3 regions of the Pseudonocardia xishanensis genome follow, and region 3 is predicted to be linked to each of the others. Evidence: riboswitches for the same ligand, from Rfam matches in the RefSeq annotation. Region 3 holds a riboswitch; each other region holds the start of a gene.

Region 1 (7,592 bases), on a different contig from region 3:
GCTTGGTCTCCTCCGCCGCCCCCTCGGTCAGCGCGAGGTGCCAGGCGCCGTACTCCGCCCAGGTGTGGGTCCTCAGGTACCGGGTGCCGTCCGCGGCCGAGGGCTGGACGTCCCGCCACCGGCTGCGCAGCACGTAGCGGCGCGCATCGACGAGGTGGTGGGCGTACTCGACCGCGGCGTCGTTGACCCGGTACTTCGGCATCCGTCGATGATGGCCGAGGGTGGGGGAGGGCGCCCGCCCGAGCGCGTCCCAGGGTCGATCGCATGGCGACCCGAGGTGCCGTGCCGGTGACGGACGACCTGCCGCTGCGGGCCCTGGCACTCCGCCGACGGCGGGCGGTTCGCCTCGTAGGCGAGTTCGAGGAGGGCCGGGTGCCCGCGCCCGGGTCCGGGACGGCGCGCTGGTCACCCACACCTCTCGGAGGACCGATGTCCCGCCTCATCCGCGCCCTCGGAGTGGCCACCGCGGCCTATGCCGCGGCCACCCTCGTCAGGCCCGTCCTGCTCACCCGCCCCACCGGGCTGGGCGAGTCTCCCCGCACCGACCTGCTGACCCGCGCGGTCGGGGTGCGCGACCTCGCCTCGGGCGCCGCGATCGCGCTCGCCCCGTCCCGCTCGGCGCTGCAGCTCGCGCTCGCGGCGCGGATCGCCTCCGACCTGGGCGACGCCGTCGCCTTCGGGCTGGCCGATCTGCCCGCCGACGCGAAGCGCAAGACCCTCGTCGTCGCCCAGGGGTGGGCCGCGCTGAACGGCGCGGCCCTCGCCGCGGCGCGTCGGGCCCGACCGGGATCCGGCCGGGCCCGACGACGGTCAGCTCCCCGCGGGGCGGTCCGCGTCGGCGAGCTCGAGCTCGGCGGTCTGCTGCACGAGCTCGAGCAGCCCGGCGTCCAGACCCGGCGCGAACTCCTCCGGGCGCTCGACGGCGATGTCCATCGGGAATCCCTTCGGCATCTGCTCGGTGCGGAGCGTCCCACCCCCGACGGCGGCCGGTGCCTCACCGCGGAAGATCTTCCCGGCCTCGGACAGGTCGTCGAGGCTGAACGTGTACTGCGTGAGGTGCAGCCCCTGCTCCAGCAGGGTCTTCACCTCCGGGAACCGCTCGGCGTCGGTCTTCGGGATCGGCAGGGTCCTCCCCCAGTCGATGCCCAGGCTCTCCAGCGCCTTCGCGTAGGCGTTCTCGTGTGCCTGGTCGCGCACGATCAGGTACGCGAGCGTGGCCCGCGCGGTCTTGTTCGCGGTCATCTCGTAGATCCGGCACTTCTGCAGCCTGCCGGTCGACTCGAGCATCAGGTTGTACAGCAGGTCGAGGACCAGGTTCCCGCTGTTGTAGACGTACGAGCCCGACCACGGGTTGCCCGCGGAGTCGACGGGCAGGGCGCCCTGGGCGCCGACCAGGTAGTGGTGGATGTTGCCCATGCTCAGGGCGTCGGCCAGCGGGGTGGCGCCGCCCTTGCCGGGCTCGTCCACCGGCTTGGTCGCCGAGCCCTTGTAGCGGGGCGAGCCGTCGGTCAGCCGGGCGATCGTGGTGCCGATCAGCTCGACATGGCTGATCTCCTCCGTGCCGATGCCCTGCAGCAGGTCGCGGTACGGCTTCGCGGTCGCGCCGCGGAAGTTCATGCTCTGGAACAGGTACTGCATCATCGTGCGCATCTCGCCGAACTGTCCGCCCAGACCCTCCTGGAGGGCGTTGGCGGCGGCCGGGTCCGGCTCGTCGGGGACGATCTCGTTGATCAGGCGCTGCACGTGCAGGTACATGGGAATCCTGTCGGTCGACTGGTGTGTCGCGCGGGGATCCGCCGGGGTCTGAAGCGAACGACGTGACGCGGGGCGGATACCCGGCCCTGTCGGGCTCATGCCCGGACGGGCTATGCTGGTTCCAGGTCGTTCAGTTTCGGTGCTCGTGTACGCACGCCGCAGGAACAGTTGGCGGTGAGTCGTACCGGGTCCCCCAGGGGACACGTGCACGTATCGCCTCCAGGGCCGGCCGGGTCCGCACACAGGGTGCGGGTCTAACCACCTGAGAGGGAGACACACATGGCACAGGGAACTGTGAAGTGGTTCAACGGCGAGAAGGGCTTCGGCTTCATCGCGCAGGACGGTGGCGGGGCTGACGTCTTCGTCCACTACTCCGAGATCGACGCCAGCGGCTTCCGCAGCCTGGACGAGGGCCAGCGCGTGGAGTTCGAGATCGGCCAGGGCCAGAAGGGCCCGCAGGCCCAGGGCGTCCGGATCATCTGATCCGACACCAGGACAGGGCCCGTTCCCCCTCGGGGGGACGGGCCCTGTCCGCGTTCCGGGCCGGGCGCAGGCCCGGGGACGCGGGCCGAGGGCGAGGGGGAACCACGACGCCGTGCTCGGTCCGGTCCTTTGCGGAGCGGAACCGCGAACGGTTTCGGCTGGTGGGAGTGTCGGAAAGGTGTCCGGACAGCACACGGCGGCCTGGGTCACAGTCCTCACCCCGATGATTGACGTCGGCCGGGTCGGGCGACATACAGTGCAGGGGATCCCTCGGGGATCACACCATTGAGAGCGGCCGAGAGACCTGGCTCGACGACGCCGCAGCAACCCCCCGTCCGCGGGTGCGGGTGCTAAGGCCGGGTGCGATGGAGGCGGGGAATGTTCGTCGGGGTGCAGCGCCGACACGTGGATCTCCTGCGGACGGCGAGCGCGGGCTGTCGGGCCTGACGAGGTCTCGTCCCGTCCCTTCTCCCGCAGGAGTGGTGTGCCCTCATGGCCCCCTTCCACCTCGGCGTCGCGCTCGACGGCGCCGGCTGGCACCCGGCCGCGTGGCGTGAGCCCGGCGCCCGGCCCGATCTGCTCTTCACCGCCCGCTACCGGGCGGCGCCGGCCCGCGCGGCCGAGCGCGGTCTGCTCGACCTGGTCACGATCGACGACGGCCTCGGCCTCGCCACTCTGGACCACGACAGCCTCGGCCGGGCAGGCTGGCGCGTGCAGACCTCCGCCCGCGCGGACGAGGCCACCCCGGATGTACACGATCGACTTCTCGGGTCGGTCCTTCACGGTCCGCGGACCGGCCATAGTCCGGCGGCCGCGCCGCCTGGAACGTCGTGACCAGCTCGGACGCCGACACCGGGGAGAACTTCCGGGGCGGCGGGCTCCTCGCCCACTCCGGGCGGTACGAACGGGCGGGGGAGACCCTCGACGCCGTCCGGGCGCTGTGGGACTCCTGGGGTTCCGACGCCGTCGTCGCCGACCCGGCGACCGGCCGCTTCCTGTGGGACGGGAAGGCGCGGGTGGCGAAGGTCGGCCGCGATCTCGAGCAGGTCGAGATGCCGCCCTCGGCGGCGGTGATCCTCGGCGACACCGAGGCCGAGGCGCGGGACCGGCCCCGGGACGTCCGCAGCCGCCAGGTCGATCCGTTCACCGCGGTCGTGCCGGCCGAGATGGTGTGGAACCGCGACCTGTCCGCGGTCGACCCGGACGGACCCGTCCCCGACCCTCGCTCCGACCCCCGAGGCCCCGGAGTGGATCCGCGGGCGGGCCCCGCCGACCCAGGACGGGCACGCCACCGCCGAGGGCCCGGCGGGCGATCGGGCGCGAGCACGGGTGGTCGCTGCGCGAGGTCGTCACGCACGTGTTCGACCGCGCGGTGTCCGTCGGCACGCCGTCCCGGGTGGCCGCCGAGATCGACCGTTACGTGCAGCAACGCGCCGTCGACGGGTACATCCTCGGCTCCCACGCCAGCCCCGTCGGGCTGGACGAGGTGGTGGCGAAGGTGATCCCGGAGCTGCGGGATCGCGGGCGCCTTCCGCACCGCTCCGCCTCCGGACCGGCACCCGATCCCCGCGATCGGCCGCCCGGCCGGTCCCCCTTCGAAGGAACGAGACCGATGACCGCACGACCACGCCGGGCACTCCTGCCCGGCTGCCCGCCCTGCTCACCACCGCCGCGCTGGCGCTCGCGGGCTGCGGCTCGAGCGGAGCCGCCGGAGGGTCCGTCGATGCCGGCCCGCCGCAGCCCGGCGGCACCCTGCGCGTCGCCGTCGGCAGCGACGCGGGCTGCGTCGACCCGCAGCAGGTCGGCAGCAACGACACGATCTACTCGGTCCGCCAGCTCGTGGACTCGCTCACCGACCAGGACCCCCGGAGCGGGGAGCTCAAGCCCTGGCTCGCCACCTCCTGGACGACTTCGCCGGACGCGACGAGCTACACCTTCACCCTGCGCGAGGGCGTGACCTTCTCGGACGGCACCCCGCTGGACGCGAACGCGGTCAAGGCCAACTTCGACCGCGTCCCGCAGCTCGGCGTCCGCGGCACTCTGCCCAAGGGCTACCTGGCCGGGTACGCGGGCACGACCGTCGAGAGCCCGACGCGGTTCACCGTGTCCTTCACCCAGCCCAACGTGCAGTTCCTGCAGGGCACCTCCACGCACAGCCTCGGCATCCTCGCCCCGGCGAGCGTCTCGAAGTCGGACGACGAGCGGTGCGCGGGCGTGGTCGGCTCCGGCCCGTTCACGCTGCAGAGCTACACGCAGAACGCCTCGATCACCCTGGCCAAGCGGCCCGGCTACACCTGGGGCTCGTCGCTGTGGGCGCACGAGGGCGAGGCCTACCTGGACTCGGTCGAGTTCCGGATCGTGCCCGAGTCCGGGGTGCGCACCGGCAGCCTGCAGTCCGGTGAGGTCGACCTGATCGGCAGCATCGGCCAGCAGGACGAGGCCCCGCTGACCGGGGCGGGCGCGCAGCTGCTGGCCCGCTCCAACCCGGGGATCACCTTCGGGATCGGGCTCAACCAGAGCAAGCCCGTGGCGAACGACCCGGCCGTCCGGCAGGCGTTGAGCCTGGCGATCAACCGGCAGGAGATCGTGGCGGGCGTCTTCCCGTCGCAGACGCTGCCCGCCACCAGCGTGCTGGCCTCGACCACGCCGTCCTACGCGGACGAGTCGGCTGTGCTGACGTTCGACCCGGAGAAGGCGAAGTCGCTGCTCGACGCCGCGGGCTGGGTGCCGGGGCCGGACGGGATCCGGGCCAAGGGCGGTCAGCCGCTCACCCTGCCGATCTCCTTCGCGACCGTGGCCGCCACCAACAAGCCGGCGCTGGAGCTGATCCAGCAGCAGGCCCGGGTGGTCGGCATCGACGTCCGGGTGCAGGAGTACCCGATCTCGCAGACCCCCCAGATCCAGGCGAGCGGCGACTTCACGTCCTTCTGGTTCAACATCACCCGCGCGGACCCGGACATCCTGCGCAGCTCCTTCTCGACGGCCGGGTCCAACTTCTACCGGATTCCCCAGACCCCGCTGGAGCCGCTGCTGGCCGGGCAGGCCGCCGAGCCGGACCCCGCGAAGCGCACCGCGCTCGTCGAGCAGGCGCAGGAGCAGCTCGTGAAGCAGGGGTTCTTCGTGCCCGTCGTCGAGCTGACCTCGGTGCTCGCCGCGGGCGCGACGACGCACGGCGTCGCGTTCGACGCGTCCTCCCGGATCCAGCTGCACGACGCCTGGAAGTCGGACGTGAGCTGACGTGCTCGGCTACCTGCTCCGCCGCCTCGGCACCGCGGTCGCGGTGCTGTGGGCGGCGTACACGGCCGGCTTCGTCGTGCTGTGGCTGCTGCCCGGCGACCCGATCAGCACCATGGCGAGCGGCGGGCTGGACGGCGAGCCGCTCACCCCGGCGGCGATCGAGGCGCTGAAGGCGCGGTACGGCTTCGACCAGCCGCTGATCGTGCAGTACGGCACGCGGCTGTGGGCGGCGGTGCAGGGTGACCTGGGCGCGTCGATCCAGACGGGCCGCCCGGTCGGGTCCGCGATCGCCGAGGCGCTGCCGCCGACGATCCAGATCGCGCTCGGCGGCCTGCTCGTGGCGGTGGTGCTCGGCACCGGGACCGCCGTGGCGGCGACCTCCACGCGCCTGCGCTGGCTGCGGCAGCTGCTGATGGCGCTGCCGTCGCTGGCCGTGTCGCTGCCGGTCTTCTGGGTCGGCCTGATGCTCGTGCAGATCTTCTCGTTCGGGCTCGGCGTGCTGCCCTCGGTGGGCGCCGGCGGGTTCTCGGCGCTGGTCCTGCCGTCGGTCACCCTCGGGCTGCCGATGGGAGCGCTGGTGGCGCAGGTGCTGGCCAAGAGCCTGACCACCGCGCTGGACGAGCCGTACGTGCAGACCGCGCGGGCCAAGGGCGTCGGGCGGGGCGCGATCCACCTGCGGCACGCGCTGCAGAACGCCGCGATCCCCGCGCTGACCGTGCTCGGCTACGTCGCCGGGAACCTCCTCGCCGGGACCGTGGTGGTGGAGACCGTGTTCACCCGACCCGGCCTGGGGCGGCTGACCGTGCAGGCGGTGGGCGTGCAGGACATCCCGATGGTCCAGGGGATCGTGCTGTTCGCGTCGCTCGTGTTCGTCGGGGTCAACCTGCTGGTGGACCTCGTCTACCCGGTCCTCGACCCGAGGATCGCGAGGGGGGTGCCTGCAGCGGCATGACCGAACTTCTGATCAGGTCCGACGCCGCCGACCCGGCGCGCCCGGCCGTCGTCCTGCCCGAACCCCCCACCCGCCGCGAGCGCTGGGCCCGGCTGGGCCGTCTCCTCGGGCATCGCCCGGGGCTCGTCGCAGCGATCGTGGTGGTGGTCCTGGTACTGCTCGCCGCGTTCGTCCCGAGCCTGCTCGCGCCCGGGGACCCGAACACCGGCGTCGTGGCGGACAAGCTGCAGGCGCCCAGCGGCGCGCACGTCTTCGGGACCGACTACCTCGGCCGGGACCTCTACACGCGGGTGGTGCACGGCGCCTCGTTGTCGTTGCAGGCCACGTTGATCGCCGTCGTGGTGGCGCTCGTCGCGGGCGGGCTGATCGGGCTGCTCGCGGGGTTCGTCGGCCGCTGGGTGGACGAGGCGCTCATGCGGCTGGTCGACGTCCTGCTGTCCATCCCGGCCATCCTGCTGTCGCTCGCGCTGATCACGGCGCTGGGCTACGGCACCGTCAAGGTCGCGATCGCGGTCGGGATCGCGAGCGTGGCCGGTTTCGCCCGCGTCATGCGGGCCGAGACCATGCGGATCCGGCGGTCGACCTACGTGGAGGCGGCCCGGTCCGTCGGGACGCGGTGGTACGTCTCGCTGTGGCGGCACGTGCTGCCCAACGCCGCGGGGCCGGTGCTCGTGCTCGCGGTGCTGGAGTTCGGGCTGGCCATCCTGGCCGTGTCCTCGCTGTCGTTCCTCGGCTACGGCGCGCCGCCGCCGTCGCCGGAGTGGGGGTCGTTGATCGCGGAGGGCCGCAACTACCTGGCGACGTCGTGGTGGCTGTGCGCCATGCCCGGCCTGACGATCGCCGCGACCGTGCTGTCGGTGAACCGGATCTCCCGGGCGCTCGACGGGGAATGGAGCAGGGCCCGATGAGCGAGCTCGCGAGCGAACCCTCGGCGACGAGCGAGTCGTCGACACTGCTGGAGATCACCGACCTGGCCGTCTCCTACCGGATCGCCGCCGGCCGGATCGACGCCGTGCAGGGCGCCTCGCTGACCGTCGCGCCCGGCGAGGTGGTCGCGGTCGTGGGGGAGTCCGGCTCGGGCAAGTCCACGCTGGCCCAGGCCGTGATCGGGCTGCTGCCGGGCAACGGGGCCGTGTCGGGCGGCAGCATCCGGCTCGGCGGCCGC
Region 2 (7,592 bases), on a different contig from region 3:
GCACGACCACGAGACGCCTACTTGATGTCGGCATCGTTCGTGACGAACAGCATCGAGTGGGGCTTCGCGTTGCCGAAGGAGCCGTGCGGCCAGCTCTCCCGGTTGAACGAGATGCAGGTGTCACCCGTGACCTCGTCCTTGAAGTCCTCGTCGAGGGCCAGGGACCCGTCCTTCGCGATATCCACGAGGCAGACCCTGTGGTCGCCGTCCGTGCCGGTGCGGGCCACGAAGTAGTTCGCGGTCGCGAGGCGCTCGGGCTGATCGGTCTGGTGGTAGAAGCCGTCCGCACCGAGCTCGAGGTTGTCCAGGGCACCCCAGTGCGGACCGCCTGCGACCTTGCCGGGGTTGATCGTCTGGTGGCCCTTGAGCGTCGGGCAGTCGGACTCGGCACCCTCGCCCGCGATCTCGGCCTCGGTGTCGATCGAGCACCGCGCGTCGTCGCCCGCCTCGACCAGCTTCTCGATGTCCAGCGCGATCACGCCACCGGCGGTGCCGGGGTCGTCCGCCCCGAGCGCGCCCGGCTTGCGACCGATGATCGCGTGGTAGAGCGTCGTGTCGTCCGGGCTGGTCTGCAGCCACCCACCGTTGGACGACGGACCGCCGTTGTCGCCTGCCTTCGGGTCGAGTTCCTTCACCGCGGCGGAGAGGTCGTAGATCTCCTTCCACTCCGGCTCCGGGACCGTGATGTCCGGCGTGTAGAACAGCGCGCCACCCTGCATGGTCTGGGCGAACGCACCCTTGTGCCCGGGCAGGTTGGTGACCGTCGTCTCCATCGCGGCACGGTTCTCGTTGTGCAGCGGGTCCCGACCGTCGGAGCGCGGACCGGTCGGCAGGTAGGACACCGACTTGACCCTGGGGTTGTTCAGGTCGGAGATGTCCCAGGTCCGGACCGTCGGTCGACGCAGGTACGGCGACGGCGCCTTGACCGGGTCGAGGATGATCGACCGCGGCTCGGCGTAGTCGCTCGTGACCATGGTGTCCAGGTCCTCGCGGACCTGGATGCCGTGCGGGTTGGCGCAGCTGGGCTGCCCGAGCGCCGGCATGGTCAGGCACTGCGTCGGGTCCTCCGGCGTGGTGGTCGCGGCCGGGGCCTCGACGAGCTTCCGCCCGTCGGGACCGAACCGGACGACCTCACCCGGCGTGCCCGCGAACCCGTTGCCGGTGCGGACCTCGCCGTGGGAGTACGTGCAGGGGCCCGGCACGACCGGTCCACCCATGTACGTCCCGTACGCCGTTCCATCGTTCAGAACCCAGTACGCGTCCGGCACCGACCCGCAGAGGGTTTGGCTGGGGAGGCTAATGCCGGAGAGCTTCAGCTCCGGCAGCGCGGACACGTCGAAGACGTAGGTGGCGGCGGAGTACAGGCCACCCGCGTAGATCTTGTCGCCCTTGCGCCACGAGTACTGCATGTGGTGCGGCTCGTTCTCGACGAGCGGGCCCACGGTGGCCGTGTTGACGACCTTGCCATAGCTGGGCGAGCCCTTGGTGACGTCGACGACCGCCATGAAGTCCGGGCCCGGCAGGGCGTCGCGGACCTCGTCGACCGGGTTCGCCAGGGAACCGGGGAGGTTCTTGACGTCCGGGACCACGGTGTCGGCGATGTTCTCGTCACCGGCCCACACGACCATGTACTCGGGCCGCTCGCCCGCGGCCTCGGCCGCCTTGTCGAGGTTGTTCTCGACCCAGTAGTCCTTGCCGTCGGCGCCCTCGACCTCGGACCGGACCTTCTGCACGTCCGCGTAGGCGTCGCCGCTGGGGATCGTCGTGACCCCGGCGACCACACCCACCGCCAGCAGGCCGAGCAGGACCTTCCTCGCTGTGCGCATGCCCGGCCTCAGCTCGGGAGCAGCCGGGTGGGCGCGCCCGCGACCGACTTGATCAGGCCCGCGACCGGCACGCCCGCGGGCGCGTCGTCGAGGTGCTGGTTGATCGGGTCGTCGAACGCCGTGGCGCTGGGCTCGACGTAGGGCGCGGTCGGGGCCGGCGCGGGCTCGGGCCCGGTCGGTGCGGTGAGCACCGGCGCGAGGTCGGGCACGAGGTCGGGCGTGGCCGCGTTCGCGGTACCGCCCGCGAACGTCGCCAGGGCCGCGCCTGCGAGGGCCGCGGACCCGACGAGCCGGGTGGCCGACCGGGTGGGTCGGCGTCTGTGACGGGACACGGGTGTCCTTTCTTCTCCGGGGAGCGGGACGGCTCGGCGGGACCAGCCGCCGCCGGTGTCCTGTGTGGAGCGGGGAGCCCGGTGGGACGGGGCGGGACCGTGGTCGGGCCCGAGCCTGGGCGCGCCGCCGACACCGCCGTGGAGGCGGTGCGTTCAGGGGGTGACGGGCGCCGGAGCGAGAGGAGGGGAGGCGGGTCCGGGGGACCCCGGCCTCAGCTCACCGTCGCGCTACACAGCGCGCTCGCCACGCGTCGCAGGTCGACATGGCGTCGACACGCGAACGTCCGGGAGAGGCGCATGCCGGGAACTGTGCCACCCGTACGGAGCAATGGCGGCGGCCACCCCCGGCGTCGGTGTTTGTCCGGTCGGAGTGGGACGGCGGAATTGCCCGGAATCGTGACCGGGGCCACGCATTCCGGGGTCCGAACGGGGGCGACGCACGGTGCGGGGCCTGCGGCGGCCACCGCCCCGTTGTTCACCCCATCGTGTCGCCCCCGCCGGGAACCGCTCACGGATCACGCCGCCACCTGGGCTTCGCCGGGCCGGACACCCCACACGGTGCACCCCCTACCGCAGAGATGATCACCCATTGTGCCCGAATCCGCGAATGGTCGACGAAATCTGCCGTTAATCCGACCCACACCCGCATCGGCAGACAATTCGGTGCCGTTCTGAGAGGACCCCGGCGTCAATGTCCGGTCATTCGGCTATGCGTCGGATCACACTTGACCGCCGACGGCGCGACTGCCTACCGTCGACGGCAGGTCATGAGTGCCAGCGTCAAGCCCCGGCTCGCTGGTCGGCAACCCTCCTCCGCGGTGGGGTGCTCCGGGTGACGACCCGGCCGCCGCGAACCCGCGGACGGCAAGCGCGGACCCGCGTCGGTGAGTGAGCCGAGCCGGGTCCTCACCGGATCCGGGAGGATCGCCATGTCCCACACCGCCCTCGCCCCCTGTGCCACCGCGGAGATCGACGCCGCCGTGCCCGCCCCGCGCACCGCCGTCGCGCTCCCCGCACTCGTCGGCACGGGACTGCCGGTCCCGCTGCTCGACGGCCGCACCGTCCCCTACGCGAACCTCGACCTCGCCGCGAGCGCCCCGGCCCTGCAGGCGGTGGCGGACCACGTCGCCGAGCTGCTCCCCTACTACTCCAGCGTGCACCGCGGCGCCGGGTACGCCAGCCAGGTCTGCACCTCGGTGCTGGAGGCCGCGCGCGGGACCGTCGCCCGGTTCGTCGGGGCGCGGGCGGACGACGTCACGGTGTTCACCCGCAACACCACGGACGCGCTCAACCTGCTCGCGAGTGCCGTGCCCGGATCGACGCTGTGCCTGGACGTCGAGCACCACGCCACGCTGCTGGCCTGGCGCGGCGACCACCGCGTGGTGTGCGCGGCGGACACCCTCGGCGAGACGCTGGACCGGCTGGCGGACGCCCTGGCCCAGCGGCCGACCGCGCTGCTGGCGATCACCGGCGCGTCCAACGTGACCGGGGAGATCCCGCCGATCACCGAGATCGTCGCGCTCGCGCACGCCGCCGGGTGCCGGGTGGTGCTCGACGCCGCGCAGCTCGCCCCGCACCGCCGGGTGGACATCGCGGCCCGGGGCGTCGACTACGTGGTGCTCTCCGGGCACAAGCTCTACGCGCCCTACGGGACCGGCGCGCTCGTCGGGCGTCGGGACTGGCTGGACGTGGCCGCCCCGTACCTGGCGGGCGGCGGCGCCGTCCGCGCGGTCGGGGTCGAGGGCGGCGCGGCGGAGGTCAGCTGGGCCCCCGCGCCGCACCGCCACGAGGCGGGCACCCCGAACGTGCTGGGCGCCGCCGCGCTCGCCGCGGCCTGCCGCACGCTGGACGCCGCGATCGACACCGAGGTCCCCGCGCACGAGCGCGCGCTGGTGGCGCGGCTGGACGCGGGCCTGGCCGGGATCGCCGAGGTGACCCCGCTGCGGATCTGGGACCGGACGGAGGACCGGGTGGGCGTGGTCTCCTTCGTCGTCACCGACATCCCCGCGGGCCTCGTCGCCGCGGCGCTGTCCGCCGAGCACGGCATCGGGGTCCGGGACGGTCGGTTCTGCGCCCACCCGCTGCTCACCCGGCTGGCGGGCGGAGCGGACGCCGTGCGGGTGAGCCTGGGGCTGAACACCACCGCCTCGGACGTCGACCGGCTGGTCGCGGCGGTGCGCGAGATCGCGCAGCGGGGCCCGGCCGCGGACTACCACGAGGTCGACGGCCGCTGGGTCCCGCTCGCGGACACCCGCGACCTGGACCCGTTCGGCGTCGGCGCCACCGCGGGCGGCACCGCGGGCTGCGGCCACTGAGCAGTCGTCGCCCGCGTTCGGCGATCGGGGGCTCCGAGCGCTCGCCGCGGTCCGGACGCCCCTGAGCGCACCTCATCGGTGATCATGCCGCGCCGGGTGCGCGACACGTGCGCTCGGCGGCGACTCCACCGCTCGGCGTGCGATCACGGCGGGGCGGGCGCATCGCGGGCGCGTCACCGTCGTTTCCCCCGCGGAGTGGGTGGTACACCCTCCTCCGGGTCGGAACTTCGGTCGCGTCGAGCACGGAGCGTGGATGTCAGACGAGCGGGAGCAGGCGGAGGGGCAGCAGTCCCACGAGCCGAGCGAGATCACCTATGCGGAGCACCTGCACCCCGCGCGACCCCGCACCCTGCGCCACCGCGCGCGGGCCAAGTCCCCGGTCGTCCGGCGGTCGGTGGCGAAGGACGGGGCCGCGACCGGTGAGAACCCGGCGTACGTGTCCTGGCTGCTCAGCCAGTCGATGCTGGCGGACGCCAACGAGATCGCCCGGCAGTTCTCCGGCCAGGGCACCATGTGGCAGAACCCGTTCGCCGACCCCGGGCCGCGCCAGGCGGTCGAGACGGCGTCGGTGTGGTTCACCGCCTACCCGATCTCCTTCATCACCCGGCCCGGTGAGTCGTTCCTCGCCGCGCTGGGCGACGAGGAGCTGTGGAACGTCTTCTCGTCCGTCGGGATCGAGGCCGTCCACACCGGACCGGTCAAGCGCGCGGGCGGCATCTCGGGCTGGCAGTCCACCAGCTCCGTCGACGGGCACTTCGACCGGATCTCCACCGAGATCGACCCGGCCTTCGGCACCGAGGCGGAGTTCCGCGCGATGTGCGGGATGGCCACCTGGTCCGGCGGCACGATCATCGACGACATCGTCCCCGGCCACACCGGCAAGGGCGCGGACTTCCGGCTCGCCGAGATGAAGTACGCGGACTACCCCGGGATCTACCACATGGTGGAGATCGACGAGGAGGACTGGACGCTGCTGCCGGACGTCCCCGGCGGCAGGGACTCGGTCAACCTCGACGCCGCCACCGAGGAGGCGCTGGAGAAGGCCGGCTACATCATCGGGCGGCTGCAGCGGGTCATCTTCTACGCCGAGGGCGTCAAGGAGACGAACTGGAGCGCGACCAAGCCGGTCGTCGGCGTGGACGGCGTCTCGCGGCGCTGGGTCTACCTGCACTACTTCAAAGACGGCCAGCCCTCGATCAACTGGCTGGACCCGAGCTTCGCCGGGATGCGGCTGGTCATCGGGGACGCGCTGCACTCCATGGCCGACCTCGGCTCCGGGGCGCTCCGGTTGGACGCCAACGGGTTCCTGGGCGTCGAGAAGTCCGCGGAGGGGCTCCCGGCCTGGTCGGAGGGGCACCCGCTGTCCGCCGCGGCCAACCACCTGATCGGCTCGATGGTCCGCAAGATCGGCGGCTTCACCTTCCAGGAGCTGAACCTCACGATCGACGACATCCGCGCGACCGCCGCCGCGGGCGCCGACCTGTCCTACGACTTCGTCAACCGGCCCGCCTACCAGCACGCGCTGGTCACCGGGGACACCGAGTTCCTCCGGCTCACCCTGCGCACCTCGCTGGAGCTCGGGGTGGACCCGGCCGGGCTGGTGCACGCCCTGCAGAACCACGACGAGCTGACCTACGAGCTGGTGCACTGGGCGACCGGCCATCGGGACGACGTGTACTCCTTCGCGGGCGAGGAGATCACCGGCGAGGCCCTCGCCGAGCGGATCCGGGCGGACCTGTCCGAGACCCTCGTCGGGGTCGACTACAACAAGGTCTTCACCACCAACGGGATCGCCTGCACCACCGCGACCGTCATCGCCGCGACGCTCGGCCTGCGCTCGCTGGACGCGATCACCGAGGCACACGTCCCCGAGATCATGCGGGTGCACCTGCTGCTCGCCATGTTCAACGCCCTGCAGCCCGGGGTGTTCGCGCTGTCCGGCTGGGACCTCACCGGCATGCTCACCCTGCCCGCGGACGAGGTCGCCGAGCTCATCGGCGAGGGCGACACCCGCTGGATCTCCCGGGCCGCGCACGACCTGATGGGGGTCGCGCCGAACGCCGTGAAGTCCAGCGCGGGAATGCCCCGCGGCCGGTCACTGTACGGCCCGCTGCCCGAGCAGCTCACCGACGAGCGCAGCTTCCTGCGCCAGCTCCAGGCGATCCTCGCCGTCCGGTCCCGGCACCAGATCGCCACGAGCCGCCAGATCGACGTCCCGGACGTCTCGCACCGGGGCATGCTGGTGATGGTCCACGTGCTGGACTCGGGAGCCCAGCACGTCACCGTGCTGAACTTCGCCGCCGAGGCCGTCACCGGCACCGTGCGGTCGGAGCACCTGGTGCCCGGCTCGCGGGTGATCGACATGTTCACGGAGAAGGAGGTGGGTGTGGTGGACGACCTGCGGGCCTTCATCGTCGAGCTGGAGCCCCACCAGGGCCACTCGCTGTTGTTGGAGCTCCCGTGATCCCCAGCGTCCACGTCGCGGTGCAGATCGCCGTGCCCGCCGCCGACGTCTACGCCTTCGTCACCGACCCCACGAACCTGCCGAAGTGGGCCGCGGGCCTCGCGGGGGCGACGGTCTCGCTGCGCGAGGGGCGGTGGGTCACCGACTCCCCGATGGGCGAGGTGTCGCTGTCCTTCGTCCCGCGCAACGAGCACGGCATCGCCGACCACGACGTCACCTTGCCCAGCGGCGAGGTGGTCACGAACCCGATCCGCATCCTGCCCAACGAGGAGGGCTGCGACGTGCTGTTCACGGTGCGGCAGCGGCCGGACATGAGTGCGGACGACCTCGCCCGGGACGTCGCGGCGGTACGGAGGGACCTGGAGACCCTCGCCCGGCTGCTCGGTGGTGCGGGCACCGCGGGACCCGAATAGCCTCACGCCCCATGAGCGACGGCAGGCTGGCCGCCCTGCGCGGCGGCGAGAAACCGGAGAACCTGCTCGCCGAGACCGCGTCCGGGTTCGCGGTGTTCGGCGACCACCAGAAGCTCCCCGGCTACTGCCTGCTGATCCATCGCGGGGAGGCCGAGCACCTCACCGACCTCGAACCGCCGGAGCGCACGGCGTTCCTGGAGGACCTCGCGCTGCTCGGCCAGGCGGTGTTCACCGCGCTGCGG
Region 3 (7,592 bases):
GTCCCCCCGGCCAGCCTGCCCGACGGGACCGACGATCCGGTGCCCGCCGCTCACTGATCGGGCCGGTTGTCCCCAGCGGAGCGCACTGATCCACAGATCTGCTCGGCGTTCCGACACGGCCCCGATCCGCTCCTAGCGTCGAGGCGTGGCCCGAAGACCCCTGCGAGAGAACCCGGCATCGCGCCTCGCCGCGGTGCTGGGCACGCCCGTCGGCCCGCCCTACCGGCGGGTGTCGGGGGTCGAGGGCGTGACCGAGCGTCCGCCGTCCCACGCCGGTGGTCCGCGCACCGCCCGCCAAGCCTCCGAGCCGTTCGCGGTGCCGCATCCGCGCGGTTCCGCGGGTGCACGAGCGGGCGGTCCCGTCGCGAGTCCGCGGCACCCCCGGGCGGAGCCGCGAGCACGCACAGCGGACTCGTCCGGTCAGAGTCGAGCAGCGACGACGACGGGGGCCTCGTCCGGGCTCGCGCCGGCGGACCCGCGGTCCCCGCTGCCGCCGGTCCTGCGGGCGGCGTTCCCGCCACCGGCAGGGGCGGACGCCGAGCCCGACACCCTGCCGATGGATCTCGGCGCCCTGCGCGGAGACGATCCGTGGGCCGTGTTCGCCGGCTCGGACGGGCAGGCGGACCCCGGCGTCGAGCAGGCCGTACCCCTCCACGCCCCCGGCGGGCGACCGGGCCGGGTGGCGCGGCTGGCCGAACGCTGGGTCCCCGCAGCCTGGCGGGGTGCCCGGCTGGATCCGGGCCGGGTGGGCGCGGTGGCGTTGGTGCTGGTCGCGGCCGTGGCGGCGATCGTCGCGGCGGTCGGCGTGTGGAGTGGCCGCCCGCGTCCCGAGCCGTTGCCCGCGCTGCCGAGCGTCTCCCTCGCCGAGCCCTCCCCGACCCCGACGGCCGCTGCGCCCGCCGAGCTCGTCATCAGCGTGTCCGGCCGGGTGGCGCGCCCCGGCCTGCTGCGGGTCCCGGACGGCACCCGGGTGGCCGAGGCGATCGAGGCGGCGGGCGGGGCGTTGCCCGGCACCGACCTGGCCACGCTCAACCTCGCCCGCCGGGTCGCCGATGGTGAGCAGATCGCGGTGGGGGTGCCGCCCGCGCCCGACGCGGGCGGGGCGTCCGCCGGTGGCGCGCAGGCCGCGGGCCCGGGGGACCGGGTCGATCTCAACCGGGCCACGCTCGAGCAGCTCGACGGGCTGCCGGGCGTCGGCCCGGTCACCGCCCAGCGCATCCTCGACTGGCGCGCCGCCCACGGCCGGTTCGCGCGGGTGGACCAGCTCCGCGAGATCGAGGGCATCGGTGAACGCCGCTTCGCCCAGCTCGAAGGGCTGGTGGCGGTGTGAGCCGTGAGCACCACGGCCCGGGCCGATCCCGCGGAGCACCTGACCGCCGGGGCGATCTCGGCCCGCGTGCCCGGCCTGACCTGCGGTTGGTGCCTGCAGCCCTGGCAGCCTGGGCGGCCGCGCTCCTCGCGCTGCTCGCAGGCCCCGGCGTCGGGCTCGCGGCGTGCGGCGGAGCGGTCGCGGTGGCCCTCACCGCGCGCAGGTGGGCGCCGCGACGGGCCCGGTTCGCGTTCCTGGCGGCTGCGGGCTGTGCCGTCGCGGTCGGGCTGCCCGCCTCGGTCGCGGCGTGGCAGGTCCACGACCATCCGCTGCGCGCGGCGGCAGAGCGGGGCGCCTCGGCGACGCTGCGGGTGGTGATCGGCGACGATCCGCGCGTACTGCGCAGCCCGGTCCCGGGCGAGCCGCGCGTGCTCGTGCCCGCGGAGCTGGTCGGCGCGGTGTCGGGGGCGGGGGAGTGGCGCACCGGCGGACGGGTCCTGCTCCTCGCCCCGGCTCCGGGATGGACCGGGTTGCTGCCGGGCCAGGAGGCGGTCGCCGAGGGTCTGCTCGCTCCCGCCCAGCGCAGCGACCTCACGGTCGCCGTCCTGCGGGTCCGCGGCGCTCCGACGGCGGTGGGCCCCGCGCCGTGGTGGCAGTCGGCGGCGGGCACTCTGCGAGACGGCCTGCAGGCCGCGGCCGGAGTGCTGCCGGAGTCCTCGGCGGGCCTGCTGCCCGGGCTCGCGGTCGGCGACACCCGGCACCAGACCGCGGAGGTCGAGGAGGACTTCCGCGCGGCCGGTCTCACCCACCTCACGGCGGTCAGCGGCGCGAACCTCGTGATCATCGGCGGGGCGGTGCTCGCGGTGGGCAGGCTGCTGCGGGCCGACCCCCGGCTCGCGGCGGGCGCGGCCGCCCTCGCGGTCGTCGGGTTCGTGGTGTTGGCCCGTCCCTCCCCGAGCGTGGTGCGGGCCGCGGTGATGGGCCTGGTCGTGCTGCTCGCGCTCGGGCTGGGTCGGGGGCGCAGCGCGGTGCCCGCACTGGCCGCGGCGGTCCTGGTACTGCTGCTCGTCGATCCGGCCCTGGCGGTGGACGCGGGTTTCGCGCTCTCGGTGCTGGCCACCGGGGCGCTCGTGCTCGTCGCGCCGAGCTGGGCGGCGGCGCTGCAGCGCAGGCGGGTGCCCCTCGGGGTGGCGGAGCTGCTGGTGGTGCCCGCGGCCGCCTGCCTGGCGACGGCACCGCTCATCGCCGGGCTGAACGGGCAGGTCGGCCTGGTCACGGTGCCCGCGAACCTGCTCGTGGTGCCTGCCGTGGCACCGGCGACGGTGCTCGGGGTGCTCGCCGCCGTGGTGTCGCCCTGGAGCCCGGCCCTGGCCGCGGCCTGCGCGGGGGTCGCGGGCCCCGCGGTCGGGTGGATGGTGGTCGTGGCGGACCGGGCCGCCGCGGTGCCGGGCGGTGTCGTGCCGTGGCCGGCCGGGCCGATCGGCGCCGGGCTGCTCGCGGCGGTGCTGCTCGCCCTGGTGATCGCCTTCCGGTACCGGCGGTCCCGGCTGCTCGTGCTGGCGGTCGTCGTCGGTCTCGCGCTGGTCCTGCTGCCCACCCGGATCGTGCGGCCGGGGTGGCCGCCTGCGGGCTGGGTGGCCGTGGCCTGCGACGTCGGGCAGGGGGACGCGATCGTGCTCGCCACCGGTGAACCGGGGCGCGCCGTCCTCGTCGACGTGGGCCCGGCAGACGGTCCCGTCGACGGGTGCCTGCGCAGGCTCGGCGTCGACGCCGTCGCCCTCGTGGTGCTCAGCCACCTGCACGCGGACCACATCGGAGGGTTGGCCGGAGCCCTGCGCGGGCGGCCCGCGGGCGGGATCGCGCTGGGCCCGTCGCACGATCCGGAGTCCGCGGTGCGCCGGATCTCCGCGCAGGCCCGGGAGGCGGGGACGGGGCTGGTCGAGCTCACCGCGGGCCGTCGGGTGGTCTGGCCGGAGCTCACCCTGGAGGTGCTCGCGCCTGCCGAGGCCGAGCCGGTGGACGGCGAGGACGGGACCGCGGTGAACAACACGTCCGTGGTCGTGCGCGCGACGACGCCCGCCGGGCGGATCCTCCTCACCGGCGACATCGAGCTGGAGGCCCAGGCGCAGCTGCTCGCGAGCGGGGCCGATCTGCGCGCGGAGGTGCTCAAGATGCCGCACCACGGCTCCCGCTACACCAGCCGAGAGTTCCTCGCCGCCGTCGCGCCGCGGGCAGTGCTGGTCAGCGTCGGGGCGGGCAACACCTACCGGCACCCCAACCCGGGGTTGATGGACCTGCTCGGCGGCGCCGGGATCGCGGTGCGGCGCACCGACCGCGACGGGGACATCGCACTCACGGCCGGGGACGAGCTCGTCGAGCGCGGGGACCCGCTGCCCGCCCCGCGAGGCTCGGCGTCGCCCCGGACCCACGAACGGACCCCGGCTCGCTCCCGCGACCGTGACCCGGCCCGCGACCGGGCCCGCGAACGCGACCGGGCCCGGGGACCGTGTCCCCGGGCCCGGTGGCGGAGCCTGGTGTGTCGGGTCGTCGTCCCGGCGGTCTCAGCGGTTCTCGAGCGCCTCGCGGACCGCCTTGCTGGTCGACGGCACGGTCGCGGTGGGGCCGACCTCGCCGGACACGGCGTCGAGGGTCTTGAGGCCGTCACCCGTGATGAGCAGGACGGTCTCGGCGTCCCGGTCGATCAGACCCGCCTCGATGAGCTTCCGGGCGGTCGCGACGGTCACGCCTCCCGCGGTCTCGGCGAACACGCCCTCCGTGCGGGCGAGGAGCCGGATGCCTGCGCGCACCTCGTCGTCCGTCACGTGGCCGACCGCACCGCCGGTGCGGCGGACGGCGTCCAGGACGTACGGCCCGTCCGCCGGGTTGCCGATCGCCAGCGAGCGGGCGATCGTGTCCGGCTTGACCGGCTGGATGAAGTCGTGGCCCTCCTCGAACGCGGTCGCGACGGGCGAGCAGCCCGCGGCCTGCGCACCGAAGATCCTGTAGGGCTTGTCCTCGACCAGGCCGAGCTTCACGAACTCGCCGAAGCCCTTGTCCACCTTGGTCAGCTGCGAGCCGGAGGCGACCGGGATGACGATCTGGTCCGGCAGCCGCCAGCCGAGCTGCTCGGCGACCTCGTAGCCCAGGGTCTTGGAGCCCTCGGCGTAGTACGGGCGGACGTTGACGTTCACGAACGCCCAGTCCTCGTGCTCGGCGGCCAGCTCGGTGGCGAGCCGGTTCACGTCGTCGTAGTTGCCGTCGACCGCGAGCAGCGTGCCGCCGTACACCGCGGTCGTGGTGATCTTCGCCTGCTCCAGGTTGGACGGGATCAGCACCACCGAGTCCCAGCCCGCGCGCGCCGCGGCGGCGGCCACCGCGTTGGCCAGGTTGCCGGTCGACGGGCAACAGAGGACGGAGAAGCCCAGCTCACGGGCCGCGGCCAGGGCCACGGCCACGACCCGGTCCTTGAAGGAGTGGGTGGGGTTGCCGGTGTCGTCCTTGATCCACAGCTTGCGGACGCCGAGCTCGGCGGCCAGCCGGTCGGCCTCGATGAGGCGGGTGAGGCCGGGCTCGGTGTTGGGGTGGGACCGCACGTCCGAGGGGACGGGGAGCAGGTCCTGGTAGCGCCAGATGGACTTGGGCCCCGCCTCGATGGACGCGCGGGTGATCTCCGGGAAGTCGTACGCGATCTCCAGCGGGCCGAAGCACCGCGCACACGCGAACTCCGCGGCAAGCGGGGCCTCGGCGCCGCACTCGCGACAGGAGAGGGCGCGCGCGGAGCCCAGATCGTACGAGGTCGTGGCAGGGGTGTCAGCAGCGAGAGTCATCAGATCTCCTCATCTGTCCCGCGGGCGCGGGCCGGAATTGGCACCTGGTTCGTCGACGGGCGCACACGAAGAACGTGTGACGCGCGGATCAAGCGACGCCGGTTGCCGGGGCTTCAACGGGCCGTTCCCTCTGCCCCTCTGGATGAGCCATGTTCAGTTGTGCCCGGCCCCACGGAGGGCGGGCGCCCGGATGATCCGGATGTCGCCCACGTTACGGCACGCCGTGAGCCGTCGGCCAGGTCGTTCCGCCATCTGGGAGCGGGGTCACCCCGCAGAGGTGCGTCGCGGAGTGTCGGTGCGATGCGAGACGATGGCGGCGTGCCCACCGCGCCGACCACCAAGGCCCCCGCCCCGCTGCAGCTCGTCGTCGGCGAGGAGGAGCTGCTGGTCGAGCGGGCGATCGCGGAGATCGTGCGGGCTTCGCGCGCGGTGGACCCCGACACCGACCTGCGTCGCTTCCGGCCGTCCGAGCTCACCCCCGGCGAGCTGAACGGGCACCTCAGCCCGTCGCTGTTCGCCGAGTCCCGGGTCGTGGTCGTCCAGGGCGCGCACGAGGCCGCCAAGGACCTCGCCGCGGCGATCCTCGCCTACGGGGACGAGCCCGCGGAGGGGATCGTGCTGGTGGCCACCCACGCGGGCGGGGCGCGGGGCAAGCAGCTGGCGGACGACCTGCGCAGGAAGGGTGCCGTCGTCACCCGGTGCGACAAGCTCGGGCGCGCCGAGGAGCGGGCGGACTTCGTGCGGTCCGAGGCGCGCCGGGCCGGGGGCACCATCACCGCGGAGGCCGTGTCGGTGCTGCTCGAGGCCGTCGGGTCGGACCTGCGCGAGCTGGCGGCCGCGACCGGACAGCTCGTGGCGGACAGCGGTGGCCGGGTGGACGGGCCCGCGGTGCGCCGCTACCACCGCGGACGGGCGGAGTCGACCGGGTTCGCGGTGGCGGACAAGGCCGTCGCGGGGGACCGGTCCGGGGCGCTGGAGGCGCTGCGGTGGGCCCTGGTGCTGGGGGTCGCCCCGGTGCTGGTGGCGGACGCGCTGGCGGACGCCGTGCGCACCCTGGCCAAGGTCGGGTCGGCGGGCCGCGGGGATCCGAACCGGCTCGCGGGCAGCCTCGGCATGCCGCCGTGGAAGATCCGCAAGGCCCAGGGCCAGGTGCGGGCCTGGCGGCCTGCCGGGCTCGCCGTCGCGATCGCCGCCACCGCGCAGGTGAACGCGGACGTCAAGGGTGCCGCGGCGGACCCGGGCTACGCGCTGGAACGCGCCGTGCTCGCGGTCGTCGAGGCCCGCGGCACCGGCTGACCACTCGCAACGATCACGGGCGCCCCCGGCGCGGACACGACGACGGCGCTGCCCCACGGGAAAGGGCAGCGCCGTCGTCAGACGCTCTGGAGGGAGCGTGCACCGCGCCCCGTCGGGCGCGGAAGGATCAGGCCGAGAGGGCCGCGGCCCGCTTGGCCAGCGACGACTTGCGGTTGGCGGCCTGGTTCTTGTGGATGACGCCCTTACCGGCCGCCTTGTCCAGCGCCTTGGCCGCGGCCTTCTGCAGCTCGAGGGCCTTCTCGGTGTCACCCGAGTCCGCCGCCTCGCGGAACTTGCGGATCGCCGTCTTCACCGAGGACTTCACCGACTTGTTGCGCTGCCGGGCCTTCTCGTTGGTCTTGACGCGCTTGATCTGGGACTTGATGTTCGCCACGCTGGTGTGCCTCTTCAGTCTTCCTGGGTCTCGGGTTCTCGGGGCTCCGGCGACCTGCGTGGTGGTCCCCCACCCACGCGAGCGAGCACGCCGAGCACTCGACGGGACATGCTACGCCCCCGCCACGGACGCCTCCGCAGGGCCCCGACAGGGGGGTGTCGCGCGGGGCGCGAGCGGCCATCGTCGCACACCAGGGGCCCGGGGCGTGATCACCGCGACCGCGGATCACACCGGTCGGCCCGTTAACCCGGACGTAGCACGGCTCCGTCTGGCTCGCACCGCGACGAACGGTCAAGATGACCCGGTGAGCCGAGCAGTGGACCGCAGACCAGCACGCACGGGGGCGGACCCCGAGACCAACGGCCACGAGTCGGGGTCGGCCCTGTTCGACGGCTATCTCGAACCCGACCGACCCAACCCGGACGCGTTCGACGAGATGTTCAACGCCGACGGCAGCGTCCGCGCCCCGTACCGGCAGCTGCACGACGCGATCGCCCCCACCGCCGCCGCCGACCTCAGCGCCCGCAGCGAGGCCCTGGACCGGGCCTACATGGACCAGGGCATCACGTTCAGCCTGTCCGGCAAGGAGCGCCCGTTCCCGCTGGACATCGTGCCGCGGGTGATCAGCGCCAGCGAGTGGTCCCGGCTGCAGCGCGGGATCGTGCAGCGGGTCAAGGCCCTGGAGGCCTTCCTCGCGGACGTCTACAACGACGCCCAGATCGTCCGGGACGGCGTGCTCCCGCGCAGGCTGATCACGAGCTGCGAG

The links. Region 3 has a riboswitch for S-adenosylmethionine ahead of thrC (threonine synthase). Riboswitches for the same ligand answer to the same signal wherever they lie in the genome.
Region 1: linked by a shared signal. The riboswitch ahead of ABD993_RS36650 (putative leader peptide) and the one ahead of thrC (threonine synthase) in region 3 are both predicted to bind S-adenosylmethionine.
Region 2: linked by a shared signal. The riboswitch ahead of ABD993_RS24160 (aminotransferase class V-fold PLP-dependent enzyme) and the one ahead of thrC (threonine synthase) in region 3 are both predicted to bind S-adenosylmethionine.

The regions. Positions count from the first base shown of each region.
Region 1 covers NZ_BAABGT010000025.1:92,862-100,453, forward strand. Annotated here, with positions in the region: gene ABD993_RS08885 (hypothetical protein) at 1-202, opposite strand, end outside; gene ABD993_RS08890 (manganese catalase family protein) at 811-1,755, opposite strand; gene ABD993_RS08895 (cold-shock protein) at 2,035-2,238, shown strand; SAM riboswitch class I at 2,518-2,610, shown strand; gene ABD993_RS36650 (putative leader peptide) at 2,617-2,685, shown strand; gene ABD993_RS08900 (hypothetical protein) at 2,731-3,072, shown strand; gene ABD993_RS08905 (ABC transporter substrate-binding protein) at 4,078-5,475, shown strand; gene ABD993_RS08910 (ABC transporter permease) at 5,477-6,427, shown strand; gene ABD993_RS08915 (ABC transporter permease) at 6,424-7,335, shown strand; gene ABD993_RS08920 (dipeptide ABC transporter ATP-binding protein) at 7,332-7,592, shown strand, end outside.
Region 2 covers NZ_BAABGT010000075.1:116,762-124,353, reverse strand. Annotated here, with positions in the region: gene ABD993_RS24175 (hypothetical protein) at 1-10, opposite strand, end outside; gene ABD993_RS24170 (hypothetical protein) at 18-1,826, opposite strand; gene ABD993_RS24165 (hypothetical protein) at 1,835-2,158, opposite strand; gene ABD993_RS36885 (putative leader peptide) at 2,371-2,457, opposite strand; SAM riboswitch class IV at 2,922-3,035, shown strand; gene ABD993_RS24160 (aminotransferase class V-fold PLP-dependent enzyme) at 3,088-4,473, shown strand; gene treS (maltose alpha-D-glucosyltransferase) at 4,727-6,937, shown strand; gene ABD993_RS24150 (SRPBCC family protein) at 6,934-7,350, shown strand; gene ABD993_RS24145 (HIT family protein) at 7,362-7,592, shown strand, end outside.
Region 3 covers NZ_BAABGT010000123.1:39,688-47,279, forward strand. Annotated here, with positions in the region: gene ABD993_RS35825 (helix-hairpin-helix domain-containing protein) at 146-1,330, shown strand; partial or broken gene ABD993_RS35830 (ComEC/Rec2 family competence protein) at 2,011-3,483, shown strand; gene thrC (threonine synthase) at 3,871-5,136, opposite strand; SAM riboswitch class I at 5,143-5,285, opposite strand; gene holA (DNA polymerase III subunit delta) at 5,437-6,432, shown strand; gene rpsT (30S ribosomal protein S20) at 6,560-6,826, opposite strand; gene ABD993_RS35850 (circularly permuted type 2 ATP-grasp protein) at 7,131-7,592, shown strand, end outside.